DNA from 4 places in the Glutamicibacter bergerei genome. Region 1 is predicted to be linked to each of the others. Evidence: riboswitches for the same ligand, from Rfam matches in the RefSeq annotation. Region 1 holds a riboswitch; each other region holds the start of a gene.
What was found. A riboswitch is a leader RNA that binds a small molecule or an ion and turns the genes downstream of it on or off. The one in region 1 is predicted to bind thiamine pyrophosphate.
Positions count from the first base shown of each region.

Region 2: another riboswitch for thiamine pyrophosphate. It lies ahead of thiC (phosphomethylpyrimidine synthase ThiC); the one in region 1 lies ahead of ACX5K5_RS12510 (ECF transporter S component).
Region 3: another riboswitch for thiamine pyrophosphate. It lies ahead of thiO (glycine oxidase ThiO); the one in region 1 lies ahead of ACX5K5_RS12510 (ECF transporter S component).
Region 4: another riboswitch for thiamine pyrophosphate. It lies ahead of thiM (hydroxyethylthiazole kinase); the one in region 1 lies ahead of ACX5K5_RS12510 (ECF transporter S component).

Region 1 is NZ_CM137131.1:2,692,355-2,697,358, reverse strand. It holds gene ACX5K5_RS12535 (Na+/H+ antiporter subunit D) at 1-1,551, shown strand, start outside; gene ACX5K5_RS12530 (Na+/H+ antiporter subunit E) at 1,563-2,195, shown strand; gene ACX5K5_RS12525 (MrpF/PhaF family protein) at 2,192-2,458, shown strand; gene mnhG (monovalent cation/H(+) antiporter subunit G) at 2,458-2,871, shown strand; gene ACX5K5_RS12515 (DUF4235 domain-containing protein) at 2,934-3,185, opposite strand; TPP riboswitch at 3,260-3,378, shown strand; gene ACX5K5_RS12510 (ECF transporter S component) at 3,449-4,066, shown strand; gene ACX5K5_RS12505 (ATP-binding cassette domain-containing protein) at 4,068-5,004, shown strand, end outside.
Region 2 is NZ_CM137131.1:3,474,944-3,479,947, reverse strand. It holds gene ACX5K5_RS16020 (SulP family inorganic anion transporter) at 1-617, opposite strand, end outside; gene thiC (phosphomethylpyrimidine synthase ThiC) at 1,089-2,831, opposite strand; TPP riboswitch at 2,829-2,936, opposite strand; gene ACX5K5_RS16010 (MarR family winged helix-turn-helix transcriptional regulator) at 3,172-3,609, shown strand; gene ACX5K5_RS16005 (MFS transporter) at 3,754-5,004, opposite strand, start outside.
Region 3 is NZ_CM137131.1:2,362,368-2,367,371, reverse strand. It holds gene ACX5K5_RS10905 (mechanosensitive ion channel) at 1-1,224, shown strand, start outside; gene ACX5K5_RS10900 (GNAT family N-acetyltransferase) at 1,350-2,300, opposite strand; TPP riboswitch at 2,380-2,479, shown strand; gene thiO (glycine oxidase ThiO) at 2,475-3,593, shown strand; gene thiS (sulfur carrier protein ThiS) at 3,606-3,851, shown strand; gene ACX5K5_RS10885 (thiazole synthase) at 3,854-4,660, shown strand; gene ACX5K5_RS10880 (ThiF family adenylyltransferase) at 4,657-5,004, shown strand, end outside.
Region 4 is NZ_CM137131.1:49,940-54,943, forward strand. It holds gene thiD (bifunctional hydroxymethylpyrimidine kinase/phosphomethylpyrimidine kinase) at 1-808, opposite strand, end outside; gene thiE (thiamine phosphate synthase) at 805-1,446, opposite strand; gene thiM (hydroxyethylthiazole kinase) at 1,439-2,233, opposite strand; TPP riboswitch at 2,223-2,317, opposite strand; gene ACX5K5_RS00265 (GntR family transcriptional regulator) at 2,353-2,721, opposite strand; gene ACX5K5_RS00270 (hypothetical protein) at 2,718-4,247, opposite strand; gene ACX5K5_RS00275 (aldehyde dehydrogenase family protein) at 4,333-5,004, shown strand, end outside.

The DNA.
Region 1 (5,004 bases):
GGCGCGGCCTTCCTCGCCCGACGCCGGTTACGTACCCAGCGTCTGATCACTATCGGCATTTTATGCCTGACCATGGTGTTAGAAGTTGGAATGGTCGCCGCGGTCTGGGGCGGAGAAAGCTATGCCATCCACATTGGTGGCTGGGATGCACCGTTCGGTATCGCGCTGATGGTCGACGGCTTTAGCGCCTTCATGCTCTTGATCTCCACCGTGGTATCCCTGGCGGTGCTGCTCTACGCCACCAGTCAAGGTCTAGCCGATGGTGACGAGCCTGGACCAGTATCGGTCTTCCACCCCGCCTACCTGATTCTTCTAGCCGGCGTCTCCAACGCCTTCCTCGCCGCTGACCTATTCAACCTTTATGTCGGCTTTGAAATTCTCTTGACCGCCAGTTACGTGCTGCTCACCTTGGGTGGCACGGCCGAGCGTATTCGAGCCGGTACCACCTATGTGGTTGTTTCGGTGGTCTCCTCGGTGATATTCTTGATGGCCATCGCGATGATCTATGCGGCCACAGGTACCGTGAATATGGCAGACCTGGCCGTCAAACTGCCAGAGCTTGATCAAGGCCCGCAGCTGATCCTGCACGTCTTACTGCTCATTGCCTTCGGCATCAAAGCAGCCGTTTTCCCGCTTTCGCTCTGGCTTCCGGACTCCTACCCGACGGCGCCAGCCCCGGTCACGGCAGTGTTCGCCGGGTTGCTGACAAAGGTCGGCGTTTACGCGATTGTGCGTACCGAGACCCTGCTCTTCCCCGGTGGAACGGTGAATGCGGCGCTACTGGTCGTTGCGACCCTGACCATGGTCATCGGTATTCTTGGTGCGTTGGCGCAGACAGACTTCAAACGTATGCTCTCCTTCACGCTGACCAGTCACATTGGATATTTGATCTTTGGTGTCGCGGTCGGCGGCCCATTAGCCATTGCTGCCACAATCTACTACGTGGGTCACCACATCATTGTGCAGACCTCACTGTTCATGGTGGCAGGACTCATTGAACGTCGCGCCGAGAGCGCAAACGTCACCAAACTCGGTTCCCTAGCCAAGCTGTCCCCGGCCTTAGCAATCCTCTTCTTCATCCCGGCAATCAACTTGGGCGGCATACCACCGTTCTCCGGTTTCCTCGGAAAATTCGGACTGTTGCACGCTGCCGCAGCAGATGCAGACGCGCTCACTTGGGTTGTCATTGGCGCAGGTCTGCTGACCAGCCTCTTGACCTTGTTGGCAATTATTCGTGTGTGGGCGCGTATGTTCTGGCGCCGCGCGGCAGACGCCGAGGTACCCAGCGCACAACTGGTGGCCGAATCTACACGGGTCTTGGAACAAACCGCCGTCGGTGGCGCCCAAGCACCTCATTTGGGACGTAAGCTTGCACGCGAGCTGGAAGCGGAATCCTTGCCGTGGGGCATGCGCTATGCCACCGGTTCTCTGGTAGTTGCAGGTATTGCACTCACAGTTTTTGCCGGGCCAATCTTTGCATTCTGCCAGCGCGTAGCGGCCGAGCTGATTGCCCGTGAACCATTTATCAACGCAGTACTACCGTTGAGTTAGGAGGCGTAGACATGCAACCTAAGGACCTCACACCTCGCCATCAGCGTATCGATGATGCGCTGGATACCTCTGGCGTCCGGCACCGCGCCACCTTTAAACAGGAATGGCCGCTGCTCTTATTGTTGATTTTCGTCTGGGGCGCGCTATGGCAAGACTTCTCCATAGGTAACCTGCTCTTTGGCGCGATCTTGTCAATCATCATCATGAATCTATTCCCGCTACCGCCGGTAGTTCTGCCAGGTCGTATTAATCTTTGGTATTGCTTGAAGTTGTTCATCTGGTTTATTGGACAGGTTTTTGCGGCCAGTGTTCACGTGGCGTGGATTGCCGTAGTACGCGGCAAAAAGGCGCGCAGCGCACTGATCGCGGTCCCTTTGCGTACCGAATCAGACCTGATCGTGATGACCGTAGGACACGTACTGACTCTGATCCCTGGCTCGTTCGTAGTTGATGTGGACCGCAGCAGTTCCACGCTGTACCTGCACTACCTCGATGTGAATAGTGACGCAGAAGTGGAAAAAGCTCGAGCTAATATCCGCGATATTGAACGTCGGTTGATCATGGCTATCGGCAGTCCCGACGAATACGAAGCAATCAAAGCCGAAGAAGGCCCAGATTTCTCCACTAGGAGGCCAAGTAAATGATTGAAACTGCAGTATGGATTGGTGGAGTCATGCTGGCACTGGCCTCAATTGCCTGCCTATGGCGAGTCTTCAAAGGCCCCTCGATTCTTGATCGAGTGTTGGCCTTGGACGTCATCTTGCTGATCATTTCCAGCGCGTTGTGCCTCGATATGGCCATCAACCGCCACACGGATTATCTGCTCTTCGTGGTGGTGGCCTGCACACTGGGGTTCATCGGCTCGGTGACGGTCTCCCGCTTTGTCTCGGATCAGAGGAATGCCTAATGGACTTCTTCCTAGAGATTGTTGTTGCTGTGTTGCTTGTGGCAGGTTCGCTGATGTCATTGATCGCCGGAATTGGTTTGATCACCTTCCCGGACCTGCTCTCGCGCATGCACGCGGCGACCAAACCACAAGTGCTCGGATTCTTGCTGTTGTTTGCCGGACTAGCCATTCACCTGCGTAGCTGGATTCTGGTCCCGGTCTTGGTGCTGGCGTGGGGATTACAGTTGCTCACCGCGCCGGTTTCGGCTCACATGATCGGTCGCGCCGGATATCGCACCAAACACGTTGCCAAAGAAACGTTGCATGTTGATGAATTAAAGAGGGTTATCAGCACGCATTCTGAAGCAACTGGAAACACCGGGGCCGTAACAAGAATTGAAGGCACCAAAGCGGACGAGACTGAAAATTCATAAACGAGATTAAACAGTTGTGGGGCGGGCCAGAAGGCCCGCCCCACAACTATAAGTACACAGTATTACTTGCTGAACCTGGAGATCGCTTTGTTTGTTCCGCGTTCGGCGAGCACCTGAAGAATTGCTGCGACTGCGGCGGAAAAGACTGCGAAGGCTAGAGCTTGACGCATCGAGGCTTCAGCGGCTTCTTCGCTGCCCTTGCGAGGTGCAGCATTTCCGGTGAATCCCTGCCATACCTTGTCAATGAGCTTACTTCCGAGCATTCCTGCACCCATAGAAATTCCAAGGGTGATCAGCTTCTGAACTGGATTCATGTGGTCCTCGCATTCGTGTATTGGGGATTCGTTCTGTAACCCAGCATACCTGCGGTATGGTGGGTGAGCAGTAATCATTCCGACAGGGGAGCGTCATGCCGTTCGCGGCGCCAGACGCTGAGAGTGCGATAGATCGCAGACCCTCGAACCTGCTCCGGTTAGTACCGGCGAAGGAAGTCGAGCATCTCGGATGCGGATTGTGTGCGCCATCAAACGCCTACGAGTCCGTACATCTCCCCTCCTGACACAGGAGGACCAACCTTATGAACGTTGCACCAGCAACAACTCGCGCGCAATGGCGCGTGGTAGACATTGTCGTAGCATCAGTGATCGCTGTCGCCTCGGGCGTCATCTTTTGGGCGTGGAACGCAGGCTACGGAATTGTCAGCCTCGCATTTGTCGCGTTCCCACCAGGTACCGCGCTTCTTTCAGGCTTGTGGCTTTTCCCAGCAGTACTCGGAGCGCTGATCATCCGTAAACCCGGTGCCGCACTGTACTGCGAACTTCTTGCAGCCATCATTTCGGCATTGTTAGGATCCCAGTGGGGACTGGGCGTACTAATCTCAGGTGTCATTCAGGGACTGGGAGCTGAGGTTATTTTTGTTGCTTTCAGGTACCGCCGCTGGAATTTACCCGTAGCGTTGCTCGCCGGCTTCATGACCGGTATTTTCGGCGGAATCGGTGAAGCCTACCTGATGGGCTACGTCGCGGAATATACCGAAGCGATGAAACTGTTCCACGTATTTGCCACCGGTATTTCCGGTCTGATCATTGCCGGGCTGTTGACTTGGCTAGCCACTCGCGCCTTGGCAAAAACCGGTGCGCTGGGCGCCTTGACCAGCCGCTCAGCCCATCTGGAAAGCCCGTGGGGACGTGTCTGAAGTGAGTACCACCAGTGCAGCACACACTGCCGAACGTACTTCCGGGCGGGGACTTGAAATTCTTGCCAGCGATTTTGGTTGGCATCATGCCGAACGTGAAGTTCCAGCCTTACATGGACTGAACGTACAGATTCCTGCAGGACAGAAAGTACTCTTGCTTGGTGCCTCTGGCGCCGGAAAATCCACGTTGTTGCACGCCTTGGCCGGGGTGCTGGAAGCAGATGAACGCCAAATTGCTACCGGTGTCCTAAAGATTCACCAGCAAGATGCTTTTGCCCGGAAATTCCCCGTCGGTCTCATGCAGCAAGATCCCGAGACTCAAATCGTACAGAGCCGAGTTGGTGACGACGTCGCTTTTGGTGCCGAGAACCTTGGCATTGCCCCAGAAGTCATCCGGGCCCGAATCCCACAGGTACTCAAAGAGGTAGGGCTTGGAGACCTAGACCTGGCGCACCGCACCCAGGAACTCTCTGGAGGCCAAAAACAACGCCTTGCCCTCGCTGGAATCTTGGCAATGAATCCGGGCCTGATGCTGCTGGACGAGCCCACCGCAAATATTGATCCGGCAGGTATCGAACCCTTGCGAGACGCAGTACTCGCCGCGGCGAATACTACCGGGGCAACACTGATCGTGGTGGAACACCGTCTGCAGGCGTGGGCCAAACATGTGGATCGAGTCCTCGTGCTTGCCCCGGGTGGAGGAATTGTTCATGACCTAGATCCGCAGGCATTATTTGACGATGAAAAAATTCGTCGTGAATTAGCTGCCTCGGGTATCTGGGTTCCTGGCTTTGTTCCAGTGACCGAACCGGTGGGGACCAGCGCTGGCGCACAGTTACTGACCGCGGTTGAACTTCAAGCATCGCGCGGTATCCATGCGGAACGAACCCAACCGGTAAACCTAGAACTGCACGCCTCCCGGGCGCTGGTGGTGCTCG
Region 2 (5,004 bases), 780 kb from region 1:
TCGCCCACGGTGGGAACGCTGACCTTGGCAAACACGGTGATCAGCGTCAGTACGACAATTGCGATCAGCGGGGCAGGGACCGCCTTGGTGATCTTTGGGAAGAAGTAGACGATAGCCAGGCCCAGAAGAACCAGTGGGTAGACGGCCCACGGAACGTCGCCGAGCTCAGGCATTTGCGAGAGAAAAATCAGGATGGCGAGTGCGTTGACGAACCCGATCATCACTTGCCGGGGGATGAAGCGCATCAGTTTCGCGACACCGAGTAGCGCCAAGAGCACCTGGAAAATACCGGCCAAAATTACGGCAGCAAAGAGGTAGTCCACCCCGTGGCTGCGTACCAGCGGAGCAACAACCAACGCGACCGCGCCCGCCGCAGCGGAGACCATCGCTGGACGGCCACCGGTAAATGCGATCACTATCGACATGGTGAATGACGCAAAGATCCCGATCCGTGGATCAACTCCGGCTATAATCGAGAAGGCAATGACCTCGGGAATCAACGCCAGCGAAACGACGAGACCGGCCAGCAGCTCGGTTTTAAGCAAACGCGGCGATTTCAAAGTACGCCAGACGGACTGTCGTTCTAGAGGCGTCAGTTCGTTAACCGCGGTAGACACGGGTGCTCCATTCACTTGAGGACCCCAGAAAACTGCGTGCGGGGACTATCTAAAAATATCGCACCCGGTGCCCGGAAGCTAAGTGCGGTGCCGGATATCTCGGAGCGACAGTTCTTTTGGAGCCTGTGAACGGTTAACGAAAATTCCCCGCCGGTAAACCGGCGGGGAATTTCACGATCATCACTCGCACCTTCAATGAGGTAATTACTACTCTAAGCGTGAATGCTGTGCAGTATCTTTGGGTGAGCCCGGCGTTTGATGATGGTTGCGGATGATCGCTCTTGAAACCCAGGGCATTGTCCGGCCGTTTAGAATTTCAGCCCGCCTCGAAGGCTTTGGCTTAACGAAAACTCCCCGCCGGTAAACCGGCGGGGAGTTTCACGATCATCACTCGCACCTTCAATGAGGTAATTACTACTCTAAGTGTGCTTGCTGTGCAGGAACTTTGGTTCGGCTTCGTGTTCGCCGGTGCTAGTCCGTGCCGGGCCCGACGGGGATCTTATCCCCGACGTAAACCTTGCCGCCGCTTTCGAGGAACTGCTTGCTCTTCTGCGCCATTCCGGCCAAGGCGGCTTGAGCCTCGGCGGATCCGTACTCGTCACGGATGTCTTGGGAAATACGCATAGAACAGAATTTCGGACCACACATCGAACAAAAGTGAGCGGTCTTTGCCGGTTCTGCAGGAAGCGTTTCATCATGGAACTCCTGCGCGGTGGCCGGGTCCAAGGACAGCGCAAACTGATCATTCCAACGAAACTCGAAGCGTGCTTTGCTCAGGGCGTTGTCTCTGTCGATTGCGCCGGGGTGGCCCTTGGCAAGATCCGCTGCGTGGGCAGCGATCTTGTAGGTAATCACTCCGGTCTTCACATCATCGCGGTTGGGCAGCCCCAGATGCTCCTTGGGAGTCACATAGCAGAGCATTGCCGTGCCGTAACGAGCGATTTCGGTGGCACCGATGGCGCTGGTGATGTGGTCATAACCAGGGGCAATGTCGGTGACCAGAGGGCCAAGCGTATAAAACGGTGCCCCGTCGCACAGCTGTTGTTGGCGTTCCACATTTTCGCGCACCAAATGGAAGGGGATATGCCCGGGCCCCTCAACCATGACCTGCACATCGTGTTTCCAGGCTCGTTTGGTCAGCTCGGCCAAGGTGTCCAATTCGGCAAATTGTGCCGCATCATTGGCATCCGCGATAGATCCCGGACGCAGCCCATCACCTAGGGAGAAGGCCACATCGTAACGGGCAAAGATCTCACACAGCTCATCAAAGTGGGTGTAGAGGAAATTCTCCTGATGGTGCGCCAGGCACCAGCCGGCCATAATTGACCCACCGCGCGAAACCATTCCGGTGACACGGTTGGCGGTCAGCGGGATATAGCGCAGCAAGACCCCGGCATGAATGGTCATATAGTCCACGCCCTGCTCGCATTGCTCAATGACGGTGTCCCGGAAGATCTCCCAGGTGAGTTCATTGGCTTCGCCGTTGACCTTTTCCAGCGCCTGGTAGATCGGCACGGTGCCGATGGGCACCGGGGAATTGCGGATGATCCATTCGCGGGTGGTGTGAATGTCATCCCCGGTGGAAAGATCCATCACCGTGTCCGCACCCCATTTGGTGGCCCACTGGAGTTTGGAGACTTCCTCGGCAATTGAACTGGTGACCGCCGAGTTCCCGATGTTCGCATTGATTTTCACCAGGAACGCCTTGCCGATGATCATCGGTTCGGATTCTGGATGGTTGATATTTGAGGGAATGATGGCGCGGCCGGCGGCTAGCTCGCTGCGCACTAATTCGACATCGCAGTCCTCGCGCAAAGCCACGTAGCGCATCTCTTCGGTGATCAGTCCCCGGCGTGCGTAATGCATTTGGGTGACCCGGGCACCGGGGTGCGAACGCAGCGGAGGTGCGGATCTGCCGGCCCACTCGGCGCTCGCCGTGCCGCGGCGGACCGCGGACTTTCCGTCATCATGCAGGTTGCGCTCACGTCCCGCATAATTTTCGACATCTCCGCGCGCCAGAATCCACGATTCGCGGAATGGTTTCAGGCCTGCGTTAGGTTCGCTTCCCGGACCGCTGGTGCGGTACACCGTCAGCGGTTCATTTGGTTGGCCATTAGGAGAATCCGCCAACTTGATCTGCGTGACGGGAACCGAGATTCCTGTGGACTCGCGGTAGGCAAGAGTGTGGGCGGGGTGCTGTTCAAATTGTTCCACTGTGGGAAACTCACTTCCTTCGCCGGCATTACCCGGACAGGTTCAACGGTCGCGGACGGCAATAGTCCGGTCTCAGCCCCTGCCGGGGCACCCGTGTGGTCTGAAACAACGTACCACGTGCTGAGGAAGCAACTCCAAAAATGAAAGCCGCACTGGGTTCGAGCACTAGAGCTTGAAGCTATGTCTGGGCTTGGCTGCGCGTCAATAGCGCCTCGGAAAACGCGCTGAGCGATGCATCGGGGCTCGGCAGAGTGGCCTGCAGGCAGTGCTATGTATAGCGAATATGTATCATGCATGCTGAGGGTAGGATGGGTGGAGCGTCAGCAGTATAAGGGGAGAAATGAAGCGCCGTATCGCCGATATCGAATATGAGCAGCTGATGCTCAGTCGCTACACCATTGCCCACCAGCGACAGGCTGGCGGACTGGATCGAAGTGTCTATCTGTTGATGAGTCGTATCGATGGGCAAGGTCCGATGACCATCGCGGAACTGAGCCACGCATTACGTTTAGATGCCTCGACCCTGCAACGCCAAGTAACCAGTGCAATCAAGGATGGTTATCTGGAGCGGATTGCCGATCCGGATGGACGCCTGGCTCGTAAGATCACGCTGACAGCTGACGGCGAGCAACAAATGAACGAAGCCCGAAAAGCCTCCACGAACGCGCTGGAACACATCATGGAAGATTGGTCGGCGTCGGATATCGACTCGTTCGCCAATCTTTTGCATCGCTTTAATCTGTCGATCGAAGAATATAGCGATTTGAAACGTGCTTAAAGAAGAACTCCCGTTGGGCAATATCCAACGGGAGTTCTTACGATCATCACTCGCACCTTCAAGGAGGTAGTTACTACATTATCGACGCTTCCTATGCCAGTGCTGAGCGCAAGCTCCGTAATAGCGCAGACTTAGCTGCAGTGATTAGTTAGCTGGAACTTCTTGATGATTGCCTACCGGTTCCAGGACGGGTTTTTCTCGCGCTGAAGGAATCAGTGCGGCAAGAACTGCCGCGATCACCGAGATGCCAGCGCCCAGGATTAGTGCCACGCGGAAGCCAGTCTCCGAAGGGACCATGACACCGCTGAAGTCGGTGGTCATCTGAGCCAAGACGAGACCGACAACAGCCGCGCCGGTTGTGGTGCCTAGCGAACGCATCAGGGTGTTGAATCCGTTGGCGGCGGCGGTCTCGCTACGCGGAACAGCGCCCATAATGATTGCCGGCATCGCGCCGTAGGCAAGCGCGACACCACTGTTGACGACAAGACCGGTGGCCAGCAGGCCCCAGGTGCTGCCCATGCCCAGCAATCCCACGCCATAGCCAATTGCGAGAATCGAGACGCCGAGGGTAAGGGTGAACTTCGGTCCCCGTGCGTCGGTGAGCTTTCCTCCGATGGGAGAAAGCACAAGCATCATCAGGCCTGCCGGAGCCATCCAGAGCCCAGCTGCAAGGATTGACTGTCCCAAGCCGTAGCCGGTTTGTGTTGGCAGCTGAAGGATCTGCGGCATGACCAGCATGCTCGCGTACATGCCAAAGCCCACAAAAATCGACGCGATATTTGTCAGCAGAACTCGTGGAATGACCGCGGTGCGCAGGTCCACCAGGGGATCCTTGGTGCGCGTTTCCCACATTCCCCACAAGGTCAGCGAAACGGCTGCAACCGCCAGTAGTCCCAAGGTTATCGCAGAGGCCCAACCCCACGCGGAGCCCTTGGAAATCGCAAGAATCAAGGAAACTAAGCCAATAGTCAGGCCGATAGCGCCGAGCCAATCGAATCTCTGTCCGGCAGCTCCTGCGGGCAGTGCCGGGATCAGCTTCCAGATGGCTAATGCCACCAGCAGCGTGAGTGCGGCACTTCCATAAAATACCGCGCGCCAGTCGGCAAATTCGATCACTGCCGCGGAAAGTGGCATGCCCACCGCTCCGCCAACGCCTAGCGTGGCGCTGACCGTGGCAATGGCCGCGGAGAGACGTTCTTTAGGTACCAAGTCGCGCAACATTGCGATGCCCAGCGGCACCATTCCCGAACCGAAGCCTTGCAGCGCACGTCCGGCAATCATCAGTTCCACATTTGGTGCGACCGCACAAAGGATCCCACCGATAAACAGTGGGATCGCCAAAATGAGGATCATTTTCTGCTTGCCAAAAAGGTCGCCGAGTCGCCCGGAGATGGG
Region 3 (5,004 bases), 330 kb from region 1:
ATAGCCATCGCGCTAGTAATTCTCATCATTACTTGGTTGATAGCAAAAGTTGTTAAATGGGCTGTCTCCAAACTCGTCACCAAGATCAAGTTCCTCCAAAAACAAGGCACCGATGGAAAGCAAATCGGCGACTCCCTGGGTAAAGTTGCTGGTCTGATTGTCTGGCTCTTTGGCCTGGTTGCAATTCTCCAGGTCTTCGCGCTGACTGAGGTGCTCTCTCCGGTTCAAGATTTGCTCGGCGGAGTCATGGGCTTCTTGCCGAACCTCATCGGTGCAGCATTCATCTTCATCATCGGCTACGTGATCGCTAACGTCATCAAGCAGCTGATCCAGACCGGTCTGGGCACTGTTGATTTCAGCGCTTTGGTCCGAAAGGTTACCCCCGGAGATGCCGAAGAGGTTGATCCGGAAACTTCAATTCGCACCCAGCGGACCATCGTTGATGTCATCGCCAACATCGTGTTTGCACTGATCCTGTTGGTTGTCTCGATTTCTGCACTTCAGGTTCTTGGTATCGCCGCTATTTCGGTACCTGCGCAGGAAATGCTGCAGATCGTCCTGACTGCCATTCCACAGGTCATCATGGCGCTGATTCTTCTGGCAGTGGGCTTCCTGATTGCTAAGTTCGTAGGCAAACTGATCGAATCCACGCTTCGTGGTGTCGGTACTGACCGCGTTGTGGCCGGTTGGGGAGTCGTCCCTGAAAGCCAGAGCGCATCAGGCATCCTCGCTACCATCGTGAAGATCGCAATTATCCTGTTCTTCGCTGTGATGGCAGCAAGCATGCTGAATTTCCCGGCAATCACCAATATCCTCAACGAGGTGCTGGAGCTGGGCGGCAAGGTCGTCTTCGGCGCAGTGATCATCGCGATTGGCTTCGTCTTGGCTAACGTCATCCGTCGACTGATGGGTGATACTACGGCTTCGAAGATTGTCCGCTACACCGCCATCGCACTGTTCGTGGCGATGGGCCTGAAGTACATGGGCCTGGCCGACTCGATCATCAACATGGCCTTCGGTGCCATCGTGATTGGTGCGGCACTAGCAGCAGCCCTAGCCTTCGGACTGGGTGGACGCGATGCGGCGGCACGTACCTTGGAGAAGATCGATCTGAACAAGTTGGACGAACCGGCTAGCACCGGCACCGTGCCAACTCGTCCGGCACCGACGACTCCAACTCGTCCGTCACCAACCACGCCTCCGACAACACCAGACGAGTTCTAATACTTAGGGCTTGACGCATCAAAAAGGTGGGACCGATTGCTCGGTTCCACCTTTTTACTGCCCAAAAATGGGCCGCGACGTCCAGCATTTTCGAGTCTGATTTGGACTATTGATCCTTCCGTACCTCAGTGCAAAGCCAGCGCGGTGATGGGTGGTGCTTGGTCGGTGATCAACCGAGCATAATTTAGAACATCGATACGCTCGCCGTTGATTAAGAACTTGTCCCGTTCCCGGCCTTCGAGCACAAAACCACAACGCTCGGCGACCTTTTTAGATGCAGGATTATTCACCCGCAGGCCCAACTCCAAACGGTGTATCTGATGGGCGGTAAAAAGCTCGTCAGCCAAAGCAGCCAGTGCGCGGCTAGCTAATCCGCTACCGCGATGCGCCGCATGCATCCAATACCAGACCCAGGCGTTGCGATTTCCGGAGTCAATACTCGCAGAGACTAGACCGACTAAGCCGGTACCTTGAACTATCGCTAGTGGTACTTGTTGGTCAGGATTTTTTAGTAGCTGCTGAATGTAGTTCTCTGCCTCGACAAGGTTTTTAACCTCACCTTGCCGCGCCATGTCGGGGTGGGAACAAAAAGCCTCAAGAACTTGGGGTGCATCGCTAGGACGCAACGGACGAACAAAAGCTTGAGCCTCTGACTCGACATAAGGTGAGGTCGCGACATCGGCGGGGAACTTGGGCAGCTTGGTTCCTTGGTGGAAGAGCAACTGCCAACCATGGGCCGAATGGATCCACAGCGAGGTGCGCTGGCTCGGGGTGTCCGCGCCGGTTTTCCAGCGTAGTAACACCAGAGTCTCACTGAGCTGTTGGATACGCGGCTCGAGCAATTGGAACGTAGGTGATTGGTCTACTGGTTCAGTCATGAGCAGTTTGATGATTTGGCTGCGATCGTAGTTTCTGCCGGAGGCTCCAACTTCCTCGAAGTCTTCATGAAGTAGCCGTTTGAGCTCCTGCTGATTGTGGCGAATGCGCTGAGTTAGCAATTGCTTTTCACCGTCAATGATCTTTGCGGCTACCAAGTGATCAGGAGATAAATCTCCCGGGACAGAAAATTCGGGCATGGCAACGAGTAAAACACAGGACAGCTATGGCTGTGAAGTCATGAAGTTAGTAATTGTGAGCCCTGACATGCTTATAATCCAAGTACTCCGCGGGAGCCCTTAAGGGCTGAGAGGGCTTTGTGCCGACCGCTACACCTGATGCGGGTCATGCCGCCGTAGGAAGGAATTGCCTTCGTGCACACTGTCATTGTCGGCGCCGGAATTATCGGTCTCGCCACAGCTTTCGAACTTCGCGCTCGCGGTGTTGAAGTCACGATCATTGATCCGGCTCCCGGTTTAGGTGCAAGCCATGCGGCCGCCGGGATGCTCGCGCCAACTGCCGAAACCACCTGGGGCCAGGACCAACTTCACAGGCTGATGTCCTGTTCGGCCAAGGCCTACCCCGAATTTATTGATCGAATTTTTCAGGCCACCGGCCAGCGCGCTGCTTACGTTGAAAATTCGACTTTGGTGATCGCCGCCGAACTGGCGGATATGGATGCGCTGTTGGAATTAAAGCGGCTACAAGATTCTTTAGGGTTCAGCGCTGAAAGACTTGTGCCGAGCGCCGCACGCAAACTTGAACCTGCGCTGGCGACAAACATTGCTGGCGCCATATACTGCGCCGCAGATCAACAATTGGACCCACGGTCTTTGCTGAAGATTCTGATCAGCTACTTTGAATCCTCCATCGTGCACGAGACCGTGGTGGGGCTCCTGAGTCACGGGTCAAAAACCTGCGGTGTGATCACCTCCAGCGGGCTGCGAATCCCTGCAGACCAAGTGCTTCTGGCCGCCGGTCTGGGGCAAATTCCGGGCGTATCAAACCTCGCGCTACGCCCGGTCTATGGCGATATCTTACGGTTGCAAGGCTCAACACGATTCCCCTTGATCAAGCGAACTGTTCGCGGGATTGTGCACCGTGAACCGGTCTATCTGGTCCCACGCGCCGACGGAAGTTTGGTCCTGGGTGCGTCAAGCAGGGAAGACGGACAAGAGCAGGTCAACGTGGGACAACTACATGCGTTGTTGGACAATGCGCGCAGGCTTGTGCCGGGCATCGTGGATACCACGCTGAATGAAGCAATCGTCCGTGCGCGTCCCACCACCCCGGACGACAGGCCGCTGATTGGCCGGCTGGATGCCGGGCTCGTCCTGTCAACCGGCTACTCGCGACACGGGGTGCTGCTAGCCCCATTCGGAGCACGGGTCGGCGCCGGGTTGCTGCTCGATGACCCACAAGACGCGCATCTACTCGCCGCAGTCTCGCCGGAAAGATTTGGCGAAGTCCACCTGCAAACCAGCACCTTCTAGGAGACAAAAAACATGCAACAAATAGAACTTTTCCTCAACTCCACACCCACCACCATGCCCGCCAACAGCACAGTGCGTGAACTGATCGCCACACATACCGGAAAACGAATCACCGACGAAGGCAGAGCCAGCGATGGATCACGTCTGGGCATTGCGGTCGCGGTGGACTCTGCGGTGGTGCCACGCAGTGGGTGGAATGATTTTTCGTTGCAGCCTGGCCAGCGAGTAGAACTAGTCACCGCAGCGCAGGGAGGCTGAAGATGGAAAAACTTACGATGGACAACGATGGATTTGAAGTTGCCGGGGTAGGGTTCGCTTCTCGACTCATTCTTGGCACCGGGGGAGCGACCTCGCTGGATATTTTAGAACAAGCGCTCCGTGTCTCAGGTACGGAGCTGACTACGGTTTCGATCAGGCACTTCGCCGCTGCTGGCTGTGGTTCGGTGTACGAACTTTTAGCTCGCAATTCTGTGCGCCCACTGCCGAACACCGCCGGTTGTTTCACCGCGCGGGATGCGATACTCACCGCCCAGCTGGCGCGTGAAGCTCTGGAAACAAACTGGATCAAACTTGAAGTCATCGCCGACGAACATACGCTGCTTCCGGACCCAATTGAACTATTTACCGCTGCCGAGGAACTAGTTAATGACGGATTCCAGGTTTTCGCCTACACCAATGACGATCCGGTCATGGCTATGAGGTTAGAGCAGTTGGGTGTAGCGGCGGTGATGCCAGCTGGTGCCCCGATCGGTTCGGGCTTAGGGATCCTTAATCCACATAATATTTCCACTATTACCGCCCGAGCCTCGGTGCCGGTCATCTTAGATGCCGGGGTAGGTACCGCCTCGGATGCGGCCAAAGCCATGGAGCTGGGTTGTGACGCCGTACTGTTGGCCAGCGCGGTCACGCGAGCCAATAACGCACCCTTGATGGCCGCCGCCATGCGTGATGCCGTCCGTGCAGGTCGCGCGGCACGGCTGGCCGGACGCATCGTGCAACGCGACCTTGCGCTGGCTTCCTCGCCAGATTCCGGGATGATGCAGGCGCTCATTGGTGACTTCTCGTGAGCGCCGAACCGCGCCTTGCCCGGGAGTTAACCGCGACGCAACTAGCTAGATATTCTCGACACCTGACTCTGCCAGGAGTCGGAATCACCGGGCAAAACCGTATCGCCAACGCCAAGGTATTGATTATCGGCGCTGGGGGATTGGGTAGTCCTATTGCCAGCTATCTGATCGCCGCTGGGGTTAAACAACTCAGCGTCATCGACCCGGATAGTGTGGAACTCTCAAATTTGCAACGCCAGATCTTGCACCGTGAAAAGGATCAGGGTGCACTGAAAGTTGCGTCGGTGCAACGCCTTGCCGTTGAGCTCAACAGTGAGGTTGCGGTGCACTGTCATGCCACATAT
Region 4 (5,004 bases), 950 kb from region 1:
TCGGGTCGCTGGACACTGGCGGCAGTAGCGCGGCGAAGTGATTCACCGGGCCGTGTCCACTGCCCACCTTGAGCTCATCGGCCGCGGCAATCGCCGCATGAAGGTAGTTTTTGGCTGCTCCCAGTGCGGCGGCCCAGTCGCCGAGCAGCGCATACTGTGTGGCCAGTGCGCTAGATAGCGTACAACCGGTACCGTGGGTGTTTTTTGTGGACAGCCGTTGACTATCAAAACTGGCGATCAACCCCTCGGGGCCAACCAGTGCATCGGGGCACCTGTCGCCGGGAAGATGCCCGCCTTTGGCCACCACCAGCACCGAGTATTTAGCAGCCAGACGTCCAGACTGTGCCACCAATTCTTCCCAGTTGCTGACCTGTTCCTCGCCGAGCAACGCGGCAAGTTCCGCGGTATTCGGGGTGAGCACATCTGCCCGGGTTAACAACGCGTCCAAGGTCGAATCAGTCTCCAGCAGCCGGTCCCCGCTCGTGGCGATCATTACCGGATCCAATACCACCGGAGCACTGAGCGTTTCTAACCAGGCAGCAACCGCCGCGACAATCTGCGAATTTGCCAGCATCCCGATCTTGACCGCATCGATGTGTACGTCCTGGGATACCGAGGTGAGTTGTTTAGCCACGAACTGCGCATCGATGGGCAGCACTGCGTCCACGCCGTGGGTATTTTGCGCGGTGAGTGCGGTAATCACACACATGCCGTATCCGCCATTGGCTCCGATGGTCTTCAGATCTGCTTGGATCCCCGCACCCCCGGATGGGTCGGACCCGGCGATGGAAAGAATGTTTGGACTCATTTGGCTGCCTCCCAAATACTGAGCAGTTCGGCGCTCGCCGAATGCGGATCCTCGGCGGAGCAGATGGCGCGCACTACGGCCATACCGGCTGCCGCGCCGGTTCGTAATGCTGGCGCATCGGCTGCGGTGAGCGAGCCGATTGCCACGCAGGGCAGTGTGGTCAGTGCTGCGGCTCGGGCAAAACCAGCTAAACCTAATGGGGTCGGATGGTCTTTTTTCGTGGGAGTAGCGCGAATCGCGCCGACCCCCAAATAATCTAGGTACTGCGCCTGGTCATTGGCGTGAGCAAGCTGTTCATCGGTGGAGGCACTCAGACCGATGATTCCCTCACCAATGATCTTCCGGGCGTAGGAAACCGGAATATCCTTCTGGCCGATGTGAATTCCTGTGACCGCGGCGCCGGCGGCGCGAGCTGCCAAAAACACGTCGATCCGATCGTTGACCAGTAATTCTGCCTTGCCGGCGGTGAGCCGTGCTGCGGCACAAGTCAGTTCGAAAAATTCGCGAGCACTTTCATCTTTGGCGCGTAACTGCACCCATTGAACTCCAGCGGCTACCGCTGACTCAATAACTTCTAGGGTGCTGCGTGGCTGGCAGCTTTGGGTGTTGGCCACGAGGTAAATTCCGAGATCACGCATGGTTTGCCTCCTGAAGGCGCAGATTGAGCAGTTCTTCCGGGGCGAATAATGAGAGTTCGTCGAGGAAAGCCGAGGCAAAACTTCCCGGACCGCGGCTGAGCGCCAACGCATTCTCGGCGGCCAGGCCATACATGCCGTGAGCTGCAATAGTTGCTTCAAACGGGTCATCGGTGATCGCCAGCATGCCGGCACACACCGCGCCCAGCGCGCACCCACCCCCGGTTATCCCGGTCAGGCCGATGCCATTGCTATGCACCAAGGTGGTGCGCGTGGCATCAATAATCGCGTCGGCTGCCCCAGAAATTGCCACCACGCTCCCGTAATTCTGGGCCAGTTCGCGTCCTGCGGAGATCGCTGCGGATACGGTGTCCTGCGCGTCTACTCCGCGCCCGGTGGACTGATACCCAGCCAGTGCGAGGATTTCTGAGGCATTGCCGCGGATTAGCGTGGGGTGTTGGGCAAGGATCTTTCGGGCGAACTCGGTGCGCACCGGCAAGGCGCCCACTGCCACAGGATCCAATACCCAAGGTGTTCCCGCTTTGGTCGCACCGCGCACCGCTTCGTCCATTGCGCGTAGTTGTTCGGTGCTCGGCGTGCCTAGATTCACCAATACCGCGGACGCTACGGCTGCGAAAGGACCGGCCTCTCCCGGAAGGTTTGTCATCGCCGGGGCCGCACCGGAAGCTAGTAGTACATTGGCGGTGAAATTTGTGACCACAGTGTTGGTCAGGCAAAACACCAAGGGTGATTGTTGCCGATACTTTTGGGCAACGGTCACTAGAGTCATGCGACATCCCTCCGCTAGTTTGAACTAGTTCAGGTTCGACGGGTCTCATCTCAGTCGGTGAATCCGACACCCCGTGTCACTGGGTCGAGCGTACTCAGGTTAGTGCTCGAACATCAAGTTCATCCCCGCGTCCGGCGTTGCACGAGCGCTTTGACCGTCAGTTCGTCGATGCCTTGTTCGCGGGCTAAGCGCCACACTTTATCCACCGCTTCAATCAGCTCATTGCTAATCTCTTCCGTAGCGGGCACGGAGTTAACCACGGTTCCGGCACGCCGGCGGGAGGTCACCAGCCCGGCAGCTTCAAGTTCTTTATAGGCACGTGCCACGGTCCCCGAAGCTACCCCTAAATCGGTTGCCAACGCGCGCACGGTGGGTAACTTACTGCCCGTAGGTAACTCGCCGAGCGAAATGAGGGAAGAAATTTGCGTGCGGATCTGCGCATAAGGTGGCAATGCAGCATTCAGATCCACAAAAATATGTTGGCTCATACCAGCTGACGTACCTTCGCCGCTGGCCGAGCCAGGAAGATGACCGCCGGGCAACAAAACACGATTACCGCAGCGGCCCACAGGTACGGGGCTGGCGCATAGCCCCAGCCCGGCATCATTATGATGGCAGCGGTCACGGTGCGCAGCGCTCGAAATTCCAGCACCCGACGGTACCAAATTTCTTGCTCAGCACTGACCTGCCAGGGTAGGGACACCCGTCGAGCCCACCAGATGTAGCCGGCGGTCAGCACAAGGACCGCGAGAACCATGAGCAGTGCAAAAGTCGGACCGACTTTGACCAGCCCCCAGAAATATTTTAATGGGGGGTTGATCAGTAGATAGCCACTGACGATGATCAAGATCCCGGCAAGTATATATACATAGCGTGGAAGGTTCCGGATATTCCGTGCCTGGTGGTGAACGGATTTGGAGCTGTGGTGCACATATCCCAAGTACCCGGCGTTTAACGCCAGGTACAGGGCGACAAAGCCGGCCAGTAGCAGCATCACCTGTGGGGCATCCTCCCCGGGGCGTGTGTCGAAGCTAATTTCGGCCTGCCTGGACCATGGCATCAGGGCCATCCCCACCAGGCTGAGTGCGGTGGTGATGAAGCCTAGGGAGAAGAGATTTTCGCGCATGCGCGAAAATGCGCTGCTCGGCACGGTGTCCGCATTCTTAACAAAGTTTGCGGGAGGTGCCCACGCGGCCACAAGAATGAAAATGAGCAACATCGCAAAATTTCCGACGTTCTGCCATATCCGATAATCATCTGCCTCGGGGTACAGGTTGAGTAACCAGGAAGACTTGTACTGCAGTGCCGCCACGCCCACGGTGGCGAAGCCAAGGATTGCGGTGCGTAAGAGTCGATTCAGCCAGACCGCACGGATTACCTGATTGTCGTGGGGAGTCAGCGATCCCAATGGTTTGCGGAACAGAATCAAGGCCGTGGCGATAAGCAGCGCAAGACCTAACGAAGCCAGGCTCAGAGAATATAACGGGATGAGTGTTGCGGCCTCAGCCAACCCTTCCTGAGCGCTTTGCAGAGTCCCGCCGCCGCCCGTGGAATCGAAGGTCTCCACGGCAAATTGTGCCGGATATCCTGCGACATCACGGATGAAGAATAGTGCGGTTGCGGAGCCAAAAAATACTAGCACTGCAATCAGGCTCAGCGCCCGGGGCAACGGGGTGAACACCGAGCGAGGTTCCAATGAGGCGGCACGCACGGCGGTGACCGACTTCGGCCACGAATAAAGTCCCAGCAGGTAGATCAGCAGTAACCAGAGGCCCGGGTTGATGGCGTCAATAACCTCCGCGACACCAATGTCCGTTCCTGTGACGGTATTTTTGAGATCTCCGGCCGAGCCAGAAGTGCAGACGAAGAAAGCGATCAGCGCGCACCAGAAGGAATGCGAGCGTGCTCGGGTGAGCGCCGGGCGATTGTCTTGCTGGGCTACTAAGCGTAGCCACAGGTAGATCAAGGCGGCACCGATTGCGATTCCGAATGTGGCGGAGGAGAGCTGATCCATAATTTCCTTCGTTGGCTGAAAACTAATGTAGCAACTACTTGATACAAACGGAAGGTCTTGGCAGCTAATGAAGTAGCATCAACCCATGGGTCTCTTCACCTCAAATCCTTTGCCCGATCCCGTCGGCGACTCCGCGCCACCGGTCGATGAACATCCCTCGCGAATCGCAGCGGTCTTAGAACATCTGCGTCATTCCGCGGACACACGCATCACTCACCCGCGGCGTTTTCGCGCCGGGCAGCTACGCGCCCTAGAAAAAATGCTGGCAGAACGTACCGGGGAGTTCGTTGATGCGCTAAATCAGGATCTGGGGAAGGGGGCCACGGAAGCAAAGTTCAGCGAGATTGACGTGGTCCGAGCGGAAATTGACCATGCCCAGAAGCACCTCGCAGAGTGGATGGATTCCACTAGCGTAAAGGTGCCGCTCGCACTGCAACCGGCCATCGCAAAGGTCGAGCCGCGCCCGTTAGGCGTAGTACTAATTATTGGGCCGTGGAACTATCCACTGCAGTTGATGCTCGCCCCGTTAGTTGCTGCCATCGCCGCTGGTAACGCCGCGCTACTGAAACCCTCCGAGCTCGCCCCGGTTACCTCCGGGGTGTTGGCCAAACTCCTACCGATGTATCTGGATTCCCGGGTTTATGCGGTAGTCGAGGGCGGTGTGGATACCGCCACGGAGCTCCTTGCAGCGCGCTGGGATCACATTTTTTACACCGGCGGAGAAAAGGTCGCCCGCATCGTGGCGCAGGCCGCGGCG